3 regions of the Noviherbaspirillum sp. L7-7A genome follow, and region 1 is predicted to be linked to each of the others. Evidence: predicted binding sites of a transcription regulator. Region 1 holds the regulator's gene; each other region holds the start of a gene.

Region 1 (7,851 bases):
TGGCGGACGCGCGGCGGGCGGCTTTGACCGCCGTATTGATCATGGGATGCATAGTGGTTCCGTTAAAATGGCGCATGCCTCGTGAGGCAATGGACCGCATGGAAAGAATATTAATGAGCGATGCGGTCCGGTTGGCTCGGTTCCTGCAGCTTGCCAGCCCGTCCGCGAAATTCCCGCTATTTTAAATGAAGCCTTGAAAACCAGTATGTCTCTTTTCCACCGCGTTCGCTTTGTGCTGGTCGAAACCAGTCGTCCGGGCAATATCGGCGCCGCCGCCCGCGCCATGAAAACCATGGGCTTCTCCGAACTCGTGCTGGTGCGCCCGCGGCGCGACGATGCGCTGCAGGAAGAGGAAGCGGTGGCATTCGCCAGCGGCGCCCAGGATATTCTGGCCGGCGCGCGGATCGTCGAGACGGTCGATGAGGCACTGGCCGGCTGCAACTTCGCTGCCGCGGTCAGCGCCCGCTTGCGGGAATACTCGCCGCCCGTGCTGACGCCGCGCGGCATGGCTGCCCATCTGACGGCGGACGAAGGCCTGAAGGCAGCGGTATTGTTTGGCAATGAGCGCTTCGGGCTGCCCAACGAGGTGGTGCAGCGCTGCAATGTGCTGATCAACATCCCGGCCAATCCCGACTACTCGTCGCTCAATCTGGCGCAGGCGGTGCAGGTGCTTGCCTATGAGTGCCGGCTCGCTTCGCTCGGCGATGCATTGCCGGAGGCGGGTGTGGGATTTCGCGGCGAGGCGGCGGACAGGGTCCAGATCGACGGCATGTATGCGCATCTGGAAGAAGCCCTCGTTCATCTCGGCTTTTTGAACCCCGCCAGTCCCAAGAAGCTGATGCCGCGCATCAAGCGCATGTTCGCCCGTAGCGGTCTTGAAACAGAAGAGGTCAACATCCTGCGCGGCATCGCCCGCCAGATATTGCAGGCGGAGCCGGGAAGAAGAGGGCAGGGACGGAATGCGGCAGCGGCTGCGCAGCAGGGCGAAGCGCCTTTGAATGAAGGCAAGGGACGACACAATGGTCAAGCGGATTAAATGGTGTCTTGCCGCACAGGCTGCCGGGGCCGTGGGCCCGCTGCAAGGCCTGCCAAAGGCAAGCAGCCGAGGCGTCCTGCTCCTTAACTTGCCAGGCAATGCAAGCCGCAACCGCAATCGCGATCCAAGCCTGCCGGCAAGCCGGCATTAAGTACTGAAGGCCATGTCAAACATGCAGATTCTGGCCGCTGGTGCCACGTGCAGGTCGGATTTCGGGTGGTCGATATGACAGTAAGTGCTGCGATAACCGGTAAGGCAGCAACCGGAAGTGCAATGACAGGGGTCAGGCTTGGCTAGCAGGAAGCTAGTGCCGGCCCCTGATGCCTGTCCTAGCTCCAGGCGCGCAGCAAACCCACCGCAAGGCCTTCCAGCGCAAATTCTTCGCGTCCCGGGTGTACCCGTATGGTTTCAAAGTCCGGGTTTTCGGGAAGAAGTTCGATCACGGACCCGGACTTCTTGTAGCGCTTTACGGTGACATCATCTCCCAGACGGGCGACGACGATCTCGCCGTTCTTGGCGCTGTCCGCCTTCTTCACCGCCAGCAGGTCGCCGTCCATGATGCCGGCGTCGCGCATCGACATGCCGCGTACCTTCAGCAGATAGTCGGGGCGGCTGCGGAACAGCGACGGGTCGACGCTATAGGTCGCATCGATATGTTCCTGCGCGAGGATGGGCGAACCGGCAGCCACCCGGCCGACCAGGGGCAGGCTCAGGTGCATGACTGCCGGATGTGATGCCGGCGCCATGCCACGCAAGCCGGCTCTGTCGTGCGAGGCGTCTACCAGCCGGATGCCGCGCGACGTGCCAGGCGATATTTCAATGGCGCCCTTGCGGGCCAGCGCCTGCAGATGTTCTTCGGCGGCATTCGCGGAACGAAAACCCAGTATCTGGGCGATTTCAGCACGGGTGGGAGGAAAGCCGGTGTTTTCGATGGCATCCTGGATCAGTTTGAGTATCTGTTCCTGGCGGGCGGTAAGTTTGATCATGGGAACACCTGGATTGTAAGAAGCGGGGTGCCGAAATTGTAAAGCTGTTTGGAATGACAGCCTGTATTTTTATACAGTGGCTGTATAAAAGCAAGCGTATAACCCGCGAATTAGCTGCATTTAACGGAATATATTAGGGAAATCTTGCCGGAGCAGTTAAACGGCTTGAGTCGGATCGGGCTTTCTAGTATGATCGCGGGTTTTCCTCTTCCCACACTCGTCTTGACGCCGGGGTGGGCGATTCTTCAATCAGTCCAAAAGGAGTTTTCATGCGTCATTATGAAATCGTATTTATCGTTCACCCGGACCAGAGCGAGCAGGTTCCGGCGATGATCGAGCGTTACAAGGGCATCGTTACCACCCGCGGCGGTATCGTTCACCGCGTTGAAGACTGGGGCCGTCGCCAGATGGCTTACATGATCCAGAAGCTTGCCAAGGCACACTATGTTTGCCTGAACATCGAATGCGACAGCGAGACGCTTGCCGAAATCGAAACCGGCTTCAAGTTCAACGACGCTGTCCTGCGTCACCTGACCGTCAAGATGAAGCGCGCTGAAACCAGCCCGTCGCCGATGATGAAGGCAGTGCAGAAGGAAGACGCCGCCAAGAGCCACCGCGCTGAAGCCAGCGCTGCCTAAGGCGAGGGATATTCCCGGAGCGTGAACCAGTTTCAGTTTGTTGCAACAATTGCCGAGCGCGAGGTTCTGCGCTACACCCCGGCAGGCATCCCGATCGTCTCCGCCCGTTTGCTGCATGTATCGCAGCAGACCGAGGCGAAAATAGACAGACGGGTGGAATTTGAAATCGCCGCGGTTGCCGCTGGCGAGATTTCAGGAAGATTCCACAATGCCGACCTGGGCGGAACCTACCGGTTTTCCGGCTTCCTCTCTCGCAAGAGTCGCAACAGTAAAAGCCTCGTGTTTCATGTCAGCGATTTCGAGGCAGTCAACCAACATAGTGATATAGATACAGGAGCCTAAAATGGCATTCGGTAAAAAATTCGACAAGAGCAAGCTCAAGGAAAAGCGCAAGCAGCAGAACCCCCTGTTCAAGCGCAAGAAGTTCTGCCGCTTCACCGCCGCCAAGGTCGAGCAGGTGGACTACAAGGACGTCGACACCCTGAAGGACTTCGTCCAGGAAAACGGCAAGATCATGCCGGCACGCCTGACCGGCACCCGTGCCCACTACCAGCGTCAGGTCGACACCGCAATCAAGCGCGCACGCTATCTCGCGCTGCTGCCGTACACCGATCTGCACAACGCGTAATCGACGACTGGAATAGGAGAAAAACATGCAAGTCATTCTGTTGGATAAAGTCGTCAATCTGGGCAATCTGGGCGACGTCGTTCGCGTCAAGGACGGTTACGCACGTAACTTCCTGATCCCTAACCGCATGGCACGCCGTGCAACCCAGGCCGCCGTGGCTGAATTCGAAGTCAAGCGCGCTGACCTGGAAAAGGCCGCCGCCGAGAAGCTGGCAGCTGCCCAGGCGCAAGGCGACAAGATGAACGGCCTGACCGTTCAGATTTCGCAAAAAGCGGGTGTTGACGGCCGTCTGTTCGGTTCCGTCACCAACGCAGACGTTGCCGAAGCGCTGAGCAAGCAGGGCTTTGCCGTTGAAAAGGCGCAGGTTCGCATGCCCCAAGGTCCGATCAAGACCACCGGCGAGCATCCTGTCACCGTTTCGCTGCACACCGACGTGGCGGTTGAACTGACCGTTGCAGTGCAGGGCGAGCACGCCTGATGCCGCGGATTCTTATCCGATAAAAAATGCCGGGGATCCCCGGCATTTTTTTTGCCTGCCTGATTCGTTGCATCGCCGTTGCGAAGGCGCAGCACTGGGCAACATGTCAAGGCTCAGCTGTTGCCTATCATCCGCCGCAGGAAGACTTTGAATTGCGCGACTTCATCGGGCGTGAAGTCACGCAGGTGATGGTTGAGCGCATTGATGGCTACCAGCGTCATTTGGTCGGCCAGGCTCTTGCCCTTGTCCGTCAGGCTGACTTGCACCATGCGCCGGTCGGCATGGCTGCGCAGGCGCCGTATGAAACCCTTTTCCTCCAGCCGGTCCAGCGCCCGCGTCATTGCGCCGGTATCAATGGCCATTTCCCGTGCCAGGTCGGCTGCCGTGTCGGCATGGCCGTGCAGCAGGCGCAGAAAAATGCCGAGCTGGGCATGGGTCATGTCGAACTCGGCAAGCGCGCGGTCTATCGTCGTGCTCAATTGGCCGCCGGCGCGTTTGAGCAGGTAGCCGATGCTCTCATCCGGGGTGTAGTTGTCCAGTCGGTAAGGTTGGCTCATGGGCGGCGTCAGGTGAAAGGAGCAGCCAATGTAAACAGGGGCCATCCAATTATCAAGTACCCGATGATCAAGTACCGTATCGAAGCGTAAACAGTTCGGTGAGCGAATTCTTGGCCTGCTGCTTTGGCCTGCGGCGAGCAGGTATAATGCGCGCCATGAATAGCCGTCCCGATCCGCAAGTCGATTCCCTCCGCGTCCCGCCACATTCCATTGAAGCAGAACAGTCCGTGCTGGGCGGTCTGCTTCTGGACAATGCTGCCTGGGACCGCATCGCCGATTTTGTTAGCCAGGAAGATTTCTATCGGTACGATCACCGCCTGATCTTCCAGCATATTGTCAAATTAATCAATAATTCCCGCCCCGCGGACGTCATTACTGTCTACGAGGCGCTTTCCTCTTCGGGCAAGGCAGAGGAAGTGGGTGGCCTCAGCTACCTGAATGCGCTGGCGCAAAACACGCCATCTGCCGCCAATATCCGCCGCTATGCCGAGATCGTGCGCGACCGTGGCGTGCTGCGCAAACTGATTACGGTGGCTGACGAGATTTCCGGCGACGCCTTCAACCCGCAGGGCAAGGAAGTCAAGCAGATGCTGGACGAGGCGGAATCCAAGATTTTTGCCATTGCCGAGGAGGGCGCACGCGGCGCCCAGGGCTTCCAGGAAATCCAGCCCCTGCTGACCCAGGTGGTCGAGCGCATCGACGAACTGTACAACCGTGATAGCCAGAATGACATCACCGGCGTGCCAACCGGTTTTGTCGACCTCGATCGCATGACCTCCGGCCTGCAGCCGGGCGACCTGATCATCGTTGCCGGCCGTCCTTCGATGGGCAAGACGGCATTCTCGATCAACATCGGCGAGAACGTGGCGATCGACAGCGGCCTTCCGGTGGCCGTGTTCTCGATGGAAATGGGTGGCGCGCAGCTGGCCATGCGTATGCTGGGTTCGGTGGGCAAGCTCGACCAGCACAGGCTGCGCACCGGCCGGCTGGCCGACGAGGACTGGCCGCGCCTGACCCATGCGATCCAGAAAATGAATGATGCCCAGCTCTACATCGACGAGACGCCGGCGTTGAGCTCGATCGAATTGCGCGCCCGTTCTCGCCGTTTGTCCCGGCAATGCGGCAAGCTGGGCCTGATCATCGTCGACTACCTGCAGCTGATGTCGGCGAACTCGGCCGGCGAAAACCGGGCAACGGAAATCTCGGAAATCTCGCGTAACCTGAAGGGCCTGGCAAAGGAGCTCAACTGTCCGGTCATTGCGCTGTCGCAGCTGAACCGCTCGCTGGAGCAGCGGCCCAACAAGCGCCCGGTGATGTCCGATCTGCGCGAATCCGGCGCTATCGAGCAGGATGCCGACGTCATTCTGTTCATTTATCGCGATGAAGTGTATAACCCCGATTCCCAGGACAAGGGCACTGCCGAAATCATCATCGGCAAGCAGCGTAATGGCCCCATCGGGGCGGTTCGGCTGACATTCCTTGGCCAGTTCACCAAGTTTGACAACTACGTTGGCAATGCGCCGATGTACAGCAGCGAGTAAGCGCTGTCGCGGCCAACGCAAGGACGCTGTCACCTCTTTTTATCTGGAGAAATAATCATGTTTGGACGTCTGATGCCCAACGAGGGCAAGTTTTTCGAGCTGTTCATTCAGCATGCCGACCTGTGCGTCAAGGGCGCGCGCGAGATGGTGGCGCTGATGACGAGTTTCGATGACCTGGAAAACCGGGTGCATGCCATCGAAGGCATCGAGAAGCAGGCTGACAAGGTCACCCACAACACGCTGGAAATGCTGCACAAGACCTTCATTACGCCGCTCGACCGCGACGACATCCATCAGCTGATCACCCGCATGGATGACATCCTCGACCTGCTCGAAGATGCGGCCCAGACGATTTCCCTATACGACATCAAGAACACCACACCGGAAGCCAAGCGCCTGGCCGAGCTGTGCCTGGCCTGTACCGAAAAGGTCCGCGCCGGCGTCGCCCTGCTGCACAACATGGACAATTCGCGCGAGATCCTCGCCATCTGCGCCGAGATCGACCGCCTGGAATCGGACGCCGACCATGTGATGCGCGCCGCCATGTCCAAGCTGTTCCGCGACGAGCCCGATGTTCGCAACCTCATCAAGCTCAAGGCCATCTACGAGATCCTCGAAACCGTGACCGACCGCTGCGAGGACGTGGCCAATATCCTGGAAGGCATCATCGTCGAAAACGCCTGACGTTTTCCGATGCCGGCGGCTGCGTGCCGCCTTCTCTGGCATGCGCCATCCCTGGCGCACGCCTGCCTTAACAAAATCCCAAGAACAATTATGCAAACTCTACAGATCAGCATCTATGCTCTCGCATTCCTTGTTGCGCTGGCGCTGATATTCGATTTCATGAACGGCTTCCATGATGCCGCCAATGCGATCGCAACCGTGGTATCGACCGGCGTGCTCAAGCCGCAGACCGCCGTGGCCATGGCCGCCACCTTCAACTTCGTCGCGATTCTGGTATTCCAGCTAAAGGTGGCGACAACGGTCGGGAAGGGCACGATCGATCCTTCCGTGGTGGACCACTATGTGGTGTTCGGCGCGCTGGTGGGCGCCATCGTCTGGAATCTGATCACCTGGTATTACGGCATTCCTTCGTCTTCCTCGCATGCGCTGATCGGCGGCCTGGTGGGCGCCGCTGTCGCGAAGGCTGGCACCGGCTCCCTGATCGCCGGCGGACTGCTCAAGACCATCCTGTTCATCGTGCTGTCGCCGCTGCTGGGCTTCATCTTCGGCTCGCTGATGATGGTGCTGGTGTCCTGGCTGTTCGTGCGGGCGACGCCACGCCGGGTCGACAAGTGGTTCCGCCGCATGCAGCTGGTGTCTGCCTCGATGTACAGCCTGGGGCATGGCGGCAACGACGCGCAAAAGACCATGGGCATTATCTGGATGCTGCTGATCGCCGCCGGCGCCTCGTCGCCGGATGAGCACTTGCCATGGTGGGTGGTGATCTCCTGCTATACCGCCATCAGCCTGGGCACGCTGTTCGGCGGCTGGCGCATCGTCAAGACCATGGGCCAGAAGATCACCAAGCTGAAGCCGGTCGGCGGCTTCTGTGCCGAAACCGGCGGCGCGATCACGCTGTTCCTTGCCACCGCGCTGGGCGTGCCCGTGTCGACCACGCATACCATCACCGGCGCCATCGTCGGCGTCGGTGCATCCAAGAAGATGTCGGCGGTACGTTGGGGCGTGGCGGGCAACATCGTCTGGGCCTGGGTCTTCACGATCCCGGCTTCCGCCTTCATGGCGGCGATTGCATGGTGGATAGGCACGCTGATCCTCTAAGACGGGTGTCGTCGCCCTGGCGGTTTTCTCCGGAGCCAAGAATAGGAATGCGTCACATACGTGGCGCATTTTTATTTTTAACCACCTTTTCCGGAGAAACTTTCCATGCGACCTTTTCCCAGCGTTCCTGCTCCAACTACCAATGCACAGGCAGCGTTCCGGTCGGCTGTCCCGACTGGCCGTGCGCAGCAGCCAGGCCCCACGC
Region 2 (7,851 bases), 1.4 Mb from region 1:
CCGGCCACGTTCATGGTAATAGCGTTCTGATGGCGTAAGTGCGGTGCAGAATGGCAAGGCCCAATCACGGTGGGCCCAAGGAATCGGAGCAATCAGCATCAGGCATAGCCATCGCAAGCCGCTGGCTTTAACGAAATGGCTGTGACTGGAGCGGACCGGATCCCGATAGATACCTTTGGCCGCAATCCGGGCGCCTTGGCGTCGCTCAATTGTGTCATCGAGGGCCATGACCAGCGGTCCGTGCGGAACAAATGCCTCCATCAAGGCTAGCAGAAGGCGCCGGCTTGCCGCCAGAGGCGACCATTTAACCCGGTTGAGGATGCGATGGAACTTCTGAAATTGCTGCTCTTCAGAATGCCCCATGACGTGCAGCACCGCAGTGACGGTGCGCGTGCCCACCGCCAAAATGGCGCCAGCCAGCAATAGCTGCACCGACGGCCAGACGACCTTGGAAAACATAGGGCGGAATAATAGACTGAGCTGAGTAAGCTCGAAGGGAAACGATTTCATGATGACCTCTCGTGCAGGAGTGGTTACACCATGATAGGCCCCTTCGGGCTTACCTCCTTTCCCTCAAAAATGGACAAAGTCCAGCTTAGGCATTGATCATGATGACGGGGTGCAGCATCAGCAACAGGCGCTGCAGCCGCAGGGCCTGCTCGAGCATTACGGACAGATTTTCGGCATAGGCATGTACTGTCAGATGTTCAAGTAAATCCGATCGTGACAATACAATCTGCATTTGCTCGTCTAGACCGAACACCCCTTGGTTTTGCAACAATGTGTAGTGATTTATTTCGAGTATTGTGCCCAGCACGAATTCTTGCGTGATGGTTGGAAAGCCAGATATGCACGAAATCCATACATCGGTGACAACCGCATTATCGCTGTCATTAAGTGCGCTAACTACAGGAAAACCCGGCTCGAAAAACAACTCGAAGGAACGCGGGGTGCTTAACGAAAGACGACAATCATGCCGTTCCATATCGAGGATGAAGGCATGGAAAAGATCAGACATATAGGCCGGCTTCCAAAGCTGAAACAGCCCGCGTTGTGGTTTCCGCACGCGCGAAGATGGTCGCGCTGTCCATCAACGCCCCGAGCCGAGCGCTCAGTCTTGCCAACGCCGCGGGGATATCGCCGCAGTTTGCCTGGTTTAGCGGAACAGATTGAAATGCCGCCATTCTGCCGTTTGTGTCCACCCGGCTAAAGCAAGTCTGTGAGCCCAAGCGCATTGTGTAATTTCGTTGCAGCATAAAAATGCTCATTGCGTATTCATCCAGAGCCACATTGCCTTGGATGGTCAATGGGCGCTCAATGCCGAGGATGCAGCGCTTGTTGTCAGCATGCAGACGCAGTATTACTGTGCTGCCATCGTTTCCAACAAAGCGGACTGTGGCTTCTTCGAGCGGCGCGGTGGCTGCTTCAATATCCCATTGCTTCGCTAGCAGTTGGACAAGCTGGTTGAATTGCTCGTGCACGTTCATGTTGTCGCTGTTTCGTTAGGCAATGCCTCGGCACTTGCTGACAGCCGCTTGCGTGCAAGAGCATCGAATGCCGCTTCGAGCGTAAGCTGTTTGTCGGACTTACTGCTGGGCCAGCCTGACTTACGGTTGATAAATGCCCTCAAGCTGGCCTCGTCAATATGAGCAGACGCTTCTTCCATCGAGTCGAATGTCAAACATATCGCCCTGTCATTGTCGAGTAAGCCATTGGCACGTATCTGCTCGAAAAACCGCACTTCAGCTTCTAATTGCGCGGCCTTGATCTGCGCTCGCGATGCATTGAAACTGGCAAGGCTAAGCTCGCCGTTGTAGACGATATACGCATTAAGCCCAGCTTCGTGAACACGCAAGTTGTCTGGTTTCGTTACGCTTGCAATATAACTGGGATTGATGCCTGAAATTTCGATAAGCCTGTCTTCCATAGGAGCCGAATCGCTTGCCAACTTGGCAGGGGTAGAGCTAAGCAATTGTGCGGTCGTGCCGTTATCGTCGAAAGACAAGACCATGGTCTGAGCAAAACTCACTGCACGTTGCATCTGTTCTTTCATATCCTCTGATATAAGGCCATTGTTCTGCTTTTTCCCGCCGTGCGCATAGTCGTTAAGCAAATGAGACGGCACATTGGTGCCGACACCCCCGTCAACTACGGTCTTGCTTTTCCCTTGAAGGATCAGGTTGACCGGTGCGATAAGCTTGGGAATCGCCATTGACGCACGCATTGCACTTGCAATAGGCAAATGTGGCGTCGTTTGTGCATCGAAGATCTCCAGCTTCTTGTCAGTTTCGTTGAACCCGGTAAGCACCAATAGTTTGAAATGTGCAGGGTCGAACTGATGCAGCAGGGCCAGATCGCTGAACGTGACTTGATAACTTTTGTGTGTTTGGAGCTCTGCGTCGAGCTTCAAAAGCAGTTCCTTCTGTTCGGCGGGCAAGGGAGACTGGTTGATTAGTAGAGAAGTAAAATGAGCTCGTACATTCTCGCGCAAGACTTGCTGAAACGTCCGCAATAATTTTTTGGCTGGCTTGTTGGCGATGCTATTAAGCACGCTGGAACCCAGGCCGCTGTATGTGTCAATGGCAAGCTCTGTCCCATACTGGCCGTTTTCCATCAAACCTAGAGCAATCGGGGACGAGATTGTGGAGTTACATCCACCTGATGCGTCTGATTCTTCGGCGTCGCCCAATTGGTCCTTCATGTCGAGTCCTTTCGTCAGCTGCGCAAAGCGCTCCGCGCTGATCCCCGTGGCTAGACAAGCGGCCGTAAGCGCACCCGCGGATGTGCCGGCAATACTCCTCAAATCCCTAGTCAATCCGCAAGTTTCCAGAACGTTCAGAACGGCCACATAGCTTTGTCCCCTAACGCCGCCGCCCTTGAATACCAAGTTTGAGATCGGTGGAGCGGGCATGAGAATGCATATCTTCTGGTCGCTGTTTGAAAAAATTTGGAGCGGATGCTGTGCGACGAAGGTCTGGCGTAGCTCCAACAATTTTTTTTGAGCGTTAAGGTGGGCTCGGCCAATATCTGCCCCCGTCAAAAGCGGCGTGCGCTGAAAATCTTCGGTGAGCTTGAGCAGCGCACAATGGACATGACCGATTTCTTTTTGATTTAGTCTTAATTCGCGTGCAAGCGAATTTGCCTGCCTCGACAGATATTCATCATAGCGTTCCAGGTACGCCGCAAGGCGCGTCTGCGACTTCACCACTGCGTCGCTCAGTTCATCCGCAGATGGACTGAAATGCATCTTAGATTGGGGGTGTAAACCGGTGGTGTTTGAGGTGAGCTGATTTTTAAGGGCGACATCAACAATCATTTCCCAACCCGGAAGCGAACCATTGTCTGGCGTTTTACTCCGGTATTGGCTCCATCTGTCTAATTGATCCATGCACTATGCCCCTGTTTAAACCAAAAAATTGCTGCCCCATCAGTTCGCACAAAAGATGTTGCAGAGCATGTTGATTGTGTGTCGTTAATAGAACTTAAGTTTCTTAATCGCACGCCAAACGAGTGGCGGCACCCGCTTTTCAGAGGCTAAGGCACTTGTATCACGGGCGGTGTCTATTGCATGTCACGTAAAAGAATGCAGGATCGATACGCAGAGTTCAGGCTTCAAGAGACTGAGCAAGAGGCTGGGATGGGATGAGTCCATCGTGGCTGAGCAGCACTAAGGAGAGGCAGCGCGCTGGGCATCTGCCAGAGTTGCGAGGCGGCTGAAGAGCTCAGCGCCAGTCGGCCAATCCGTTTAAAATACTGTACTTGCAAACAGTAATTCTGCTGCCATTTGGGGTAAACACATGGATTTACGGCTTTTCCACCGGCCTGGAACAGACTTGTTGGAATGGCATGGTCCACTCCCCCATTCCTTTCCCAGACGAACAAGTCCTTAAGGTCGGCTGGTTACTTCATCAATTTTGTCTGGCATGAGCGTACGCTATGGAACTAACTGACAAGCTGGAGATTTTGGCCGACGCCGCCAAGTACGACGCCTCCTGCGCCAGCAGCGGCGCCGCGCAGCGTTCGTCCCGGGGCAAGGATGGCCTGGGCGCCACCAACGGCACCGGCATCTGCCACAGCTACACGCCCGACGGCCGCTGCGTGTCGCTGCTGAAGATCCTGCTGACCAATTTCTGCCTGTACGACTGCCAGTACTGCGTCAACCGCCGCAGCAGCAATGTGCCGCGCGCCCGCTTCTCGCCGCAGGAAGTGATCCGGCTGACCATCGACTTCTACCTGCGCAATTACATTGACGGCCTGTTCCTCAGTTCCGGCATCATCCAGTCGCCGGACTACACCATGGAGCAGCTGATCCTGGTGGCGAAAACCCTGCGCCAGCAGCACCAGTTCCGCGGCTACATTCACCTGAAGACCATTCCCGACGCCGCGCCCGAACTGATCGAGGAAGCGGGGCGCTGGGCCGACCGGTTGAGCGTCAACATCGAGCTGCCGACCGACCGCGGCATCGAGACGCTGGCGCCGGAAAAGAGCATGCACACCATCAAGTTTGCGATGGGCTCGATCCGCCGCCGCATCGACGAGAAGGCCGAAGAGCCGAAGGCGCCGGCGTTTTCTCCTGCCGGGCAGAGCACCCAGATGATCGTCGGCGCCGATGCCACTGACGACAGCACCATCCTCAACACCGCGCAGACCCTGTACAGCGCCTACCGGCTGCGGCGGGTGTACTACTCGGCCTTCAGTCCGATTCCGCAAAGCCCCAGCGGCCTGCCGCAGCGCCCGCCGCCGATGATGCGCGAGCACCGGCTGTACCAGGCAGATTTCCTGATGCGCGGCTACGGCTTCCAGGCTGCCGAGCTGCTGGACGGGCCGGGCAACCTGCCGCTGGACATCGACCCGAAGCTGGCCTGGGCGCTGTCGCACCGCGAACTGTTTCCCCTGGACCTGAATGTGGCCGAGCCGCAGATGATTGCCCGCGTGCCCGGCATCGGCCTGCGCAATGCCAAGCGCATCGCCGAACTGCGGCGCAGCCGGCGCGTGCGCTACGCCGACCTGGCGCGGCTGCGCTGCAGCATGGAAAAGCTCAAGCCCTTCATCATCACCGCGGACTACCGGCCGCAGCGCGACACGCTGCCGTCGGACGCGCTGCGCCGCATGATGTCGGAAGCGCCGCAGCAGATGAGCCTGTTTCCCGCCCTGCAGGAAGCGGCTTGAGCAGGCGCGTCGCGGTCGGCTCGTTCGACGAGTGGCGCAAGGCGGCGCGCACGCTGCTGGCGCAGGCTGTGCCGCCGCATGATGTTGACTGGGTGGCGCCGGGCGAGGTCGATCTGTTCGGCAACGATGCGCTGGCCCCGGCCCCGGCCAGCACGCCCAACGCTTCCCTGCGCATCTCGTCCGGTCTCCTGAGCATGCTGGAGGCGGCTTCCTGCTTTCGCGCCTCTGACCGCTGGGCGCTGCTCTACCGGATCCTGTGGCGCAGCCAGCAGGGCGACGCCGCGGTGCTGTCGGCAGCCGACCAGGATGGCGCCCGGCTGCATGCGATGGTCAAGGCGGTGCGGCGCGAGCAGCACAAGATGCATGCCTTCCTGCGCTTCCGGGAACGCGACCAACAAGCCGGCGATCCGCGCTTCATTGCCTGGTTCGAGCCGGCGCATGATGTGCTGTACCAGGCCGCCGGCCATTTCGCCAAGCGCATGGGACGCGCCAGCTGGCTCATCGTCACGCCGGACGGCACCGCCGCGTCGGACGGCGAATCGCTGCGCTTCGGGCCGGCGCCCGAGGGACGGCCGGCCGAGGTGGACATCGATGACCAGGGCGAGGCGCTGTGGCTGGCGTATTACCGCAGCATCTACAATCCGTCCCGCCTCAATACCGGCGCGATGGAAATGCACATGCCGGTGCGCTACTGGAAAAATTTGCCGGAAGGGCGGCTGATACCGGGGCTGATCAGCAGCGCCAGCGCCGGCGGCCGTCGCGTCGGCCAGGCGCAGGCGGTGGGCGACCGGCCGGGCGCGCTGGTGCAGGTCGATGCGCGACAGGCCATGCCGGCGCGCGCGCTGCCGTCCGAGCTGGCGCAGTGCCGCCGCTGCGAATTGTGGCGCAATGCCACGCAGGCAGTGCCGGGCGCCGGCCCCGCCCATGCAGCGTTGATGCTGGTGGGCGAGCAGCCTGGCGACCAGGAAGACCTGGCCGGCCTGCCGTTCGCCGGCCCTGCCGGCAAGGTGCTGGACGATGCGATGCGCCAGGCCGGCATCGAACGGCAGTCGGCCTATCTCACCAATGCGGTCAAGCATTTCAAATGGGAGCCGCGCGGCAAGCGGCGCATCCACAAGACGCCTGCGCAGCGGGAAGTCGATGCCTGCAATCCCTGGCTCAAAAAGGAACTGGCCGACGTGGCGCCCGAGGTCGTGGTCGCCCTCGGCAGCACGGCATTGCGCGCACTGACCGGTCGCACCGATCTGGCCCTGTCGAAGGTGCAGGGACAGGCGCTGCGCCTGGGCGAACGCTGGCTGGTGCCAACCTGGCACCCCTCCTACGTGCTGCGCCTGCCCGGCGAACAGGAGCAGGCGGCGGCATTCAATGCGATGCGGGAGGCGCTGCAACTGGCGAAAAGCCTGTTGCCGGGGCAAGCAGAGCCGGCCTGAAAGCAAGGCCGCTGTTATGATGGCTGGCATTGCGCCAAGTCATCATTTTCTGGCGTACCACTTGATGGCTTGGCGGAGGAAAAATGTTTGGCAGCGCGATGCATGAAACGCGGATCTGCTGGTGTGGCATGGCGGAACGGGGTCGCCCGTGAAGGCGCGCGCCTATCTGGCCGTGATGGCGCTCGCGGTGCTGGTGCCCATCGTGCTGTTTTCCACCATCGCGCTGTCCATGCTGCTGCAGGCCGAGCGCGATGCGGCATTGCGCAGCCTGCAGGAAACGTCGCGCGCCACTGCATTGGCGGTGGAACAGGAACTGAGTATGGCGGAGGCGAAAGCGAAATTCCTCGCCTCGGCCGAGAGCCTGATCAGGGGCGACCTGCAAGCCTTTCACCAGCGCGCCAGCGACGTCAATCAGGATGGCACATCCTGGACCGTGCTATTCGACGAGGAAGGCCAGCAGCTGGTCAATACCCTGGTGCCGTATGGTACCGACCTGCCGCGGCGCGGCCGCCCCGAGCTGGGGCGCGAAGTGCTGCGCACCGGCCAGACCCGTATATCGAACCTGACCAGGGGCAATGTGGTCGGGGCGCAGGTGGTGACGCTGGAGGTGCCGGTGATCCTGGATGACAAGCGCCGCTATGTGCTGAATCAGGCTTTCCTTCCCAGCCAGCTGAGCAAGCAGCTCAGCCGCGGCAAGATACCGCAGCATTACATCATCGGCCTGTTCGACCGCGATGGCCTCTCCATTGCACGCTCCCACCGCGCCGAGGAGCTGGTGGGCAAGCCGGTTCGCAAGGAACTGTTCGAAGGGTCGCGCCGCTCGCCGGAAGGCGTGCTGCAGCATGACACCCGCGAAGGCATCAAGGTCTATGACGCCTATACCCGGCTGGCTATTTCAGGCTGGACGGTGGCGGTTGGCATTCCGGTTCACATTATCGAAGCGTCCGCCCGTCGTGCCGTGCTGGTGGCGTCGCTGGGCCTTGCCGCAGCCATTCTGTGCGCCCTCGGCCTGGCGCTATTCTTCAGCCGCCGCATGGCGCTGTCGATCGACAGCGCCGCCGATTCCGCGGCTGCGCTGGGCCGCGGTGAAATGCCGCAGCCGTTCGCGTCCGGCGTGCTCGAGTTCGACCGGCTGCACACGGCGCTGGATGCCGCCGGCCTGCTGCTGGAAGAGGAACGGCAGTCGCGTGAGCGGGTAGAGCGGGAAAGGGAGCGACTGTTCGTGAGCGAACAGGAAGCGCGCCGCCTGGCG
Region 3 (7,851 bases), on a different contig from region 1:
GCGCATGCTATCGCGCGCTTCCTTCGAGAATGCCATTACGGTGGCCATGGCCATGGGCTGCTCCACCAATGCGGTGATCCACCTGATCGCCATGGGCCGCCGCGCCGGCTTTGACATCGGCCTGAACGACTTCGAGAAGGCCAGCCGCACCACCCCCGTGATCGCCAACATCCGGCCCAACGGCGACACCTACCTGATGGAAGACTTCTACTATGCCGGCGGCCTGCCGGCGCTGATGAACCGCATCCGCGCCAAGCTGCATGTGGATGCGTTGACTGTCACCGGCAAGACCGTGGGCCAGAACATCGAGGGCGCGGAAGTCTATAACGACGACGTGATCCGTACCGAAGCCACCGCGCTTTACCATGAAGGTGCGCTGGCTGTGCTGAAAGGCAATCTGGCGCCCAACGGCTGCGTGATCAAGCCCAGCGCCTGCGCGCCGAAGTTCTACAAGCACACCGGCCCGGCGCTGGTGTTTGACAGCTATCCAGAGATGAAGGCCGCGGTCGAGGACGAGAACCTGGACGTGACCGAGAACCACATCCTGGTGCTGCGCAATGCCGGCCCGCAGGGTGGCCCCGGCATGCCGGAATGGGGCATGCTGCCGATTCCGGCCAAGCTGGTCAAGCAGGGCGTGCGCGACATGCTGCGGCTGTCGGATGCGCGCATGAGCGGCACCAGCTATGGCGCCTGCATCCTGCATGTGTCGCCGGAGTCGCATGTGGGCGGGCCGCTGGCGCTGCTCAAGACCGGCGACCTGATCACGGTCGACATCGACGCCCGCAGCATCCGCATGGAAGTACCGGACGAGGAACTGGCGCAGCGCCAGGCGGCATGGACGCCGCCCGTGGTCCATTTCGAGCGCGGCTACGGCTGGATGTTCTCGCGCCACATCGGCCAGGCCGATGAAGGCTGCGACTTTGATTTCCTGCGCACCGACTTTGGCGCGCCGGTGCGTGAACCCGACATTTTCTGATTCGAACCCATCCAGGAGACAGCATGACCATGAACGAGCAAACCCGCGCCAAGCTGAAGACCGTCAGCACCGCAACCCTGTGCACCGCGTTGTACAAGCGCGGCCTGAAGAACCAATTCATCCAGGACGTGCGTCCGCTGAACCCGAACGGGGCCAACATGGTGGGCGAGGCTTTCACGCTGCGCTACATCCCGGCGCGCGAGGACCTGAACCCGATCACCGTGTTCCAGAACCGCGACCATCCGCAGCGGGTGGCGGTGGAGCAGTGCCCGCCGGGCGCGGTGCTGATGATCGATAGCCGCAAGGATGCCCGCGCGGCCTCGGCCGGCTCGATCCTGATCACCCGGCTGATGGTGCGCGGCGCGGCTGGCGTGGTGACCGACGGCGGCTTCCGCGACTCGCCCGAGATCGCCGAGCTGGCCATGCCGGCCTACCACAACCGGCCGTCGGCGCCGACCAACCTGACGCTGCACCAGGCCTTGGACATCAATGTGCCGATTGGCTGCGGCGACGTGCCGGTATGGCCGGGCGACGTGGTGGTGGGCGATCGCGAAGGCGTGATCGTGATCCCGGCGGCGATCGCCGACGAGATTGCCGATGAAGCGGTTGAGATGACGGCCTTCGAGGACTTCGTGATGGAGGAAGTCAAGAAGGGCCGCGGCATTATCGGCCTGTACCCGGCCACCGACGAGCAGACCCGCGTCGACTTCGCCGCCTGGCGCGCCGCCAACGGCCGCTGATCCCGCAGCCCGCTGCCTGAAGCTCCCGGCTTGCGGGCAGCGCGCTCTTTCCCATTTCCTGATACATGTCGTGCCACGCCGGAGAGCCTCCGGGGTGGCGCCTTTTCTCATTACGTATACCCAGAAATACTCTATGACCATTACAGGTGAAATGCTCATCGGCGCCAGCGCCGTCAGGGGCAGCGAGGCCATTCTCCGCTGCATGAATCCCGCCACCAATGAAAGCCTGGAGCCGCCTTTCCATGGCGGCAACGAGCAGGATGTCGAGCGCGCCTGCGCGCTGGCCGAGGACGCCTTCGACGACTACCGCAACACCAGCCCGCAGCAACGCGCCGCCTTCCTCGACGCGGTGGCGGAAGAGATCGAAGTGCTGGGCGACGAGCTGATCGTGCGCGCCATGCAGGAAACCGCCCTGCCGCGACCGCGGCTGGAAGGCGAGCGGGCCCGCACCTGCAAGCAGCTGCGCATGTTCGCCGACGTGGTGCGCCGTGGCCACTGGCTCAATGCCACGCTGGACAGCGGCAGCGATGCCCGCCCCGACCTGCGCATGCGCATGGTGGCGCTCGGCCCGGTGGCCGTGTTCGGCGCATCCAACTTCCCGCTGGCTTTCTCGGTGGCCGGCGGCGACACCGCCTCGGCGCTGGCGGCGGGCTGCCCGGTGGTGGTCAAGGCGCATTCGGCGCATCTGGGCACGTCCGAGCTGGCCGGCCGCGCCGTGCAGCGCGCGGTGGCTCGCTGCGGCCTGCATGAAGGCGTGTTCTCGATGCTGGTGGGTGCCGGCAACCGCATCGGCACCGCACTGGTCAGCCATCCCGCGATCAAGGCGGTGGGCTTCACCGGCTCGCGTGCCGGCGGATTGGCGCTGGTAAACGTGGCCAACAGCCGGCCCGAGCCGATTCCGGTCTATGCCGAGATGAGCAGCATCAACCCGGTATTCCTGCTGCCCGGCGCGCTCAAGGCGCGCGCGCCCCAGCTGGCGGTGGACTATGTGAACTCGCTGACCATGGGCGTAGGCCAGCTGTGCACCAACCCCGGCCTAGTGCTGGCGCTGCCCGGCGCCGACACCGATGCCTGGAAAGCGACTGTGGCGGAAGAGATCAGGGGCCGTGCGGCGGCCACCATGCTGACCTCGCAGATCCATGCTGCCTACGAGCGCGGCGTGGCCGATTTGAAGGCCGCTGAGGGCGTGCACCAGCTTGGCTGCGGCGTTGAGGGCAGCCTGCCGCACCAGGCCATGCCGGTCGTGTTCGAGACCACTGGCGCGGCCTTCCTGGCCGACCATGCGATCCAAAACGAAGTGTTCGGTCCGTCGTCGGTGCTGGTGCTGTGCCAGGATGAAGCCGAGCTGTTGCGTGTTGCGGACAGCCTGGAAGGGCAGCTGACGGCGACCGTGCAAGCCGAGCGCACTGCAGATGCCGGGCTTGCGCAGCGCCTGCTGTCGCTGCTGGAGCTCAAGGCCGGCCGGGTGCTGGTCAATGGCTTCCCGACTGGCGTGGAAGTGTGCAATGCGATGGTCCATGGTGGCCCGTTCCCGTCGACTTCCGACAGCCGCAGCACCTCGGTGGGCGCCACCGCGATCAACCGCTTCCTGCGCCCGGTGTGCTACCAGAACCTGCCAGAGGAATGGCTGCCGGAAGCGCTGCGCGACGCCAACCCGCAGGGATTGTGGCGCCTGAAGGATGGCGCGCTAACGCAGGGCTGAAGCTGCGTTCGGGACGGCTTTCCCGCTAACCCTGCTTAAGCGAGCGCACGCGCGCCGGGCCAGCCCGGTGTGGCCGCATGCGGTTTAACCTATGCGGGGCATGCGTTGGTTTGCAATGGCAAGCGGCGGAAACCATGCCAGTCAAGCCGATCCCGACATTCCCCGTCCTGGCGCCAACCCACGCTCGCCAAGGCTATTTCCGAGGTGAAGTGGCAGGGATGTTTGTCCTAGTCCAAAGCAGCGTCCAGGCCGTTCCCGGACTCGTTCTTGGTCACGCCCTCCTTGCTGCCCTAGTTGCGCTAAGGCAGCTAGCCAGCCGCCGGCTGCGCACGCTGCATGCGCTAGGCGGCATTGCGCGCAGAATGTTCCTGTAGGCCATCCAAAAATACGACCCCAGCAAGTGGCCACGGTGCAATGCCCTTCTGGTATTGCACCCTACCAACGCCGTGTCTGCCTCACCCACAGCAATCTGTAGGGTGCAATACCCCCGCAGGGGCATTGCGCGTTGGTCGATCATGTAAATCGGTCGGCAATAAGACCGCGGCAAGCACCCAAGGTGCAATCCCCTTCCGGTATTGCACTCCAAGACACAGTGCCCACGCCAACTTTCACCCGCCCGCAGCCGTGCCTGCCACATCCCCTGACTTCCCGGCGTCGCCGGCAATACCGCTTCCAAAACGCTCCAACGCTGCACTGCCTACGCCGGCCCGCCAAACAGCGCCGCCAGCGTGCGCCGCAGCCACACGTTCCCCGCATCCGCATGAAACCGCTCATGCCAGTGCTGCTTGACCGCATAGGAAGGCAGCTCCACCGGCGGCGCTAGCAGGCGTATCGTTTCCTGCGACGCCAGGGTGTTGCCCAGCCGCCTGGGCACGATCACCAGCAGCTCGGTCTGCGCCACGATGCGGGCCACACCCAGATAGCTGGGCAGCCGCAGCACCACTTCCCGCTGCAGGCCCTGCTGGTCCAGCATCCGGTCGACGATGGAGTGGCCGGTGCCGGAACTGCTCACGACGATATGGGCTTCCTTCAGGAAGGCAGCCTTGCTCAGCCTTTCGCGGATGCGCGGATGGTTCGTTGCCGCCAGGCAGACGAAGTCCTGGGTGAACAGCGTCTGTTGATAAAAGCCCGCCTCCAGGTCGGGCATGAAACCCACCGCGATGTCGGCCTCGCCGCTTTCCAGCCGGCGCGGGCTGTCGGTGGAAATTTTCCCGATCTCGATATGCACGCCGGGTGCCGTCTTGCGCAAGTGATTGAGCAGCGTCGGCAGCAGCACGATCTCGCTGATGTCGGTGATCAGCAGCCGGAAGACGCGGTGCGCGCTGGCCGGGTCGAATGCCTCGCGCGCGCCATGGGTGCGTTCCAGCATCGCCATCGCGTCCCGCAGCGCCGGATAGATCCCGGTGGCGAAGGGCGTCGGCTCCATGCCACGTGAGGTGCGGCAAAACAGCTTGTCGCCATAATGCTGGCGCAGCTTGTTGAGCGCGATGCTGGCCGTACCCTGCGCCATGCCGCGCCGCTCGGCCGCGCGCGATACGCTGCCCGTCTTGTAGATCTCGTCAAACAAGTTCAGCCATTCCAGGTCCAGCTTGGCCATGCCGCTTCCTTTCTGCCACCAGTATTTAAAAATGCAATCTGGCATATTAAGCCACGCGCTTGACGAAATAATAGGTCAGGCCGAAACTCGCTCCCCATCAAACCCGGAACACGAAGCCGCCCACCGCGGCAATTGGAGACAGCATGCAGCAGAGATCCGAATCCCTTCCCGTACTGGTTGCCGGCGGCGGCATTGGTGGCCTGGCGGCCGCACTGGCCCTGGTGCGCCAGGGCTTTGCAGTCAAGGTGCTAGAACAGGCGGCACAGCTGGGGGAAATCGGTGCCGGCATCCAGCTTGGGCCGAATGCCTTTTCCGCATTCGATGCGCTGGGCATCGGCGAGAAGGCGCGCAGCCGGGCCGTCTATACCGACGAAATGGTGATGCATGATGCGCTCGATGAAACCCTGGTCGGTCGCATTCCCACCGGCGAGGCCTTCCGGCAGCGCTTCGGCAATCCGTATGCGGTGATCCACCGCGCCGACGTTCACAAGTCGCTGCTGGAAGGCGCGCTGGAGTCTGGCTTGGTGGAACTGGCGACGTCCAGCGCGGTGCAGCGGGTGGAGCAGGACGATGCGAGCGTCACTGTCTTCGACGGCGCCGGCAAGCAGCACCGCGGCCTGGCGCTGATTGGCGCCGACGGCGTGAAGTCGGCGGTGCGGCGCCAGTATGTGGGCGACGAGGCACGGGTATCGGGCCACGTGGTCTACCGCGCCGTGGTGGACCGGGAAGACTTCCCGGCCGACCTGCGCTGGAACGCGGCCAGCATCTGGGTCGGCCCTAACTGCCACCTGGTGCACTATCCGCTGCGCGGCGGCGAGCAGTACAACGTGGTGGTGACCTTCCACAGCCGCGAGAAGGAGGAGTGGAGCGTGCGCGAGGGCAGCCGCGAGGAAGTGCAAGGCTATTTCGAGGGCATCTGCCCCAGGGCGCGCCAACTGATCGACCTGCCCAAGGACTGGAAGCGCTGGGCCACCGCCGACCGCGAGCCGATCGCCCAATGGAATTTCGGCCGCGTGACCCTGCTGGGAGACGCCGCCCACGCCACGCTGCAATACCTGGCCCAGGGTGCCTGCATGGCGATGGAAGACGCCGTCACGCTGGGCGAAGCGCTGCGCGTGAACGGCAACGACATCGGCCAGGCCTTCGATCTGTACCAGCGCTCGCGGGTAGCGCGCACCGCGCGGGTGGTGCTGTCGGCAAGGGAAATGGGCCGCATCTTCCACGCCAGGGGCGTGGAGCGCCTGGTGCGCAACGACCTGTGGAAAGGCCGCACGCCGGAACGTTTCTATGACGCGATGGAATGGCTGTACGGCTGGAACGTGGGGAATTGCCTGGCGGACAGGTGAGGATCCAGGGGGGCAGGGAGGCCCTGCTCTTTAATCCCCCTTAATGAAGCCTGAGCGTTTGTCAGGCTCGGCTGCTTGCCCAGCAACCCGGGAGAGAATGCATCACATACCCGCCTAGCTACCACACTTACTTCGTTTCTTCCAGACCGCGACCGGTCTTGTGCTGCAGTTCATCGATCCGCTTCGACGCCTCGGCCTTGCTGAGCGTTTCGTCCATCTCCACGCCGGCTTCTTCCGATAGGGTTTTCAGATAGGATTTCTGCGCCCCGGTCATCGGCTCGTCGCCGGTGGTCCAGTCCTTGGGGTCCTTCACCATATTGCTGTGGTCGGCTTGATCTTGAGTGTGCTTGTCCATGTGATTCTCCAAATTACTGTTTATACGTACAGTATATGAGGATGAAGGATTGGCAAAGTTCCAGATTTAATTATGCTTTTTTCGACTTTTCAGCCGAAACTTGGTCGATGTCTTTCACGGTAAATTTTGTTAACATATTTTTATGAAACTACGCTAGGCATACAAATTTGAATTGATGGCAAACGGCTGTCAGGAGCGCGATGCGCGCCGCTTCGCTGGAGCCTGTCGTTTCGTCTTTAATAAAGCACTATTGCTGCAGCAGCAGAACTCTAAGGATGGCGGAAAGTTCATCCGATACGAGGAGTTGGCCAGATATCTTGTCGAATGGAAAAAGGATCCGCTGACCCGTTGGCTTCAAATGGCACCTTCGCAAGCATTGCAGCAATCGCTTAAAAATCTCGATATGGCTTATCAGCGGTTCTTCGACAAGATTGGTGAGCATCCTACCTTTAGGAAACGCGGTTAGCACGATAGCTTTCGCTTTCCGCAAGGCTCCAAGCTGGATCAGACCAACAGCCGCATTTTTCTCCCAAAGCTGGGCTGGCTCCGTTACCGCAACAGCCGCAAAGTTCTAGGCACGCCGAAGAACGTGACGATGAGCCACGCATGTGGTAAGTGGTTCATCTCAATCCAGACGGAGCGTGAGGTGGAGTGACCCTGCCCCGATTCCACGTACAGCAAAAAATTTGATAGCTTTCTGTATGTATAGAGGAACGAATGGTAGAGAAATCCGTGCCGAAACGGCACCACACGGAAGAGTTCAAGACCGAGGCGGTTAGGCTGGCGCAGTCGGTCGGTCAACACGAAGCCGCTCGCCGGCTAGGCGTGCCGGTAGCCACCCTGGGCAATTGGACGCGACGGCAGCGCACTCTAGAGGCAACGTCTACGGATGGTGCTATGCCAGCAACGTCGGCGAAGCGTCCAGCAAGCGAGATGGAAGCTGAAATCACCCGCTTGCGCAAGGAATTGGCTAGCGCCAAGCTCGATATCGAGATTCTTCGAAAGGCGACGGCGTACTTCGCGAAGGGGTCGCGGTGAAGTACGCATTGATCGATACCTACCGCGACCAGTACTGAGGTAGCCTGACTTTTGTAGACACTCCCGTTTGATAAACTAAATCGATTGGAGGACACAT

Evidence for each region. Region 1 encodes LexA, which represses DNA repair genes until DNA is damaged. Its sites were predicted from a motif close to ACTGTATNNNNATACAGT; they were not measured.
Region 2: the regulator LexA is predicted to act here: its motif matches at 3,753-3,770, upstream of KTQ42_RS09600 (putative DNA modification/repair radical SAM protein).
Region 3: the regulator LexA is predicted to act here: its motif matches at 6,732-6,749, upstream of KTQ42_RS21545 (DUF3072 domain-containing protein).

Annotation. Positions count from the first base shown of each region.
Region 1 covers NZ_JAHQRJ010000001.1:715,973-723,823, forward strand. Annotated here, with positions in the region: gene KTQ42_RS03225 (inositol monophosphatase family protein) at 1-52, opposite strand, end outside; gene KTQ42_RS03230 (RNA methyltransferase) at 206-1,036, shown strand; gene lexA (transcriptional repressor LexA) at 1,366-2,022, opposite strand; gene rpsF (30S ribosomal protein S6) at 2,292-2,660, shown strand; gene priB (primosomal replication protein N) at 2,682-3,002, shown strand; gene rpsR (30S ribosomal protein S18) at 3,004-3,288, shown strand; gene rplI (50S ribosomal protein L9) at 3,314-3,766, shown strand; gene KTQ42_RS03260 (MarR family transcriptional regulator) at 3,880-4,323, opposite strand; gene KTQ42_RS03265 (replicative DNA helicase) at 4,470-5,864, shown strand; gene KTQ42_RS03270 (DUF47 domain-containing protein) at 5,922-6,548, shown strand; gene KTQ42_RS03275 (inorganic phosphate transporter) at 6,639-7,646, shown strand; gene KTQ42_RS03280 (hypothetical protein) at 7,752-7,851, shown strand, end outside.
Region 2 covers NZ_JAHQRJ010000001.1:2,101,006-2,108,856, reverse strand. Annotated here, with positions in the region: gene KTQ42_RS09620 (transposase) at 1-510, opposite strand, end outside; gene KTQ42_RS09615 (hypothetical protein) at 596-1,018, opposite strand; gene KTQ42_RS09610 (hypothetical protein) at 1,011-1,487, opposite strand; gene KTQ42_RS09605 (patatin-like phospholipase family protein) at 1,484-3,388, opposite strand; gene KTQ42_RS09600 (putative DNA modification/repair radical SAM protein) at 3,937-5,169, shown strand; gene KTQ42_RS09595 (UdgX family uracil-DNA binding protein) at 5,166-6,599, shown strand; gene KTQ42_RS24345 (sensor histidine kinase) at 6,748-7,851, shown strand, end outside.
Region 3 covers NZ_JAHQRJ010000003.1:5,479-13,329, reverse strand. Annotated here, with positions in the region: gene araD (L-arabinonate dehydratase) at 1-976, shown strand, start outside; gene KTQ42_RS21565 (ribonuclease activity regulator RraA) at 1,006-1,716, shown strand; gene KTQ42_RS21560 (aldehyde dehydrogenase (NADP(+))) at 1,850-3,418, shown strand; gene KTQ42_RS21555 (LysR family transcriptional regulator) at 4,116-5,015, opposite strand; gene KTQ42_RS21550 (3-hydroxybenzoate 6-monooxygenase) at 5,159-6,361, shown strand; gene KTQ42_RS21545 (DUF3072 domain-containing protein) at 6,489-6,716, opposite strand; partial or broken gene KTQ42_RS21540 (transposase) at 6,886-7,182, shown strand; partial or broken gene KTQ42_RS21535 (transposase) at 7,422-7,789, shown strand.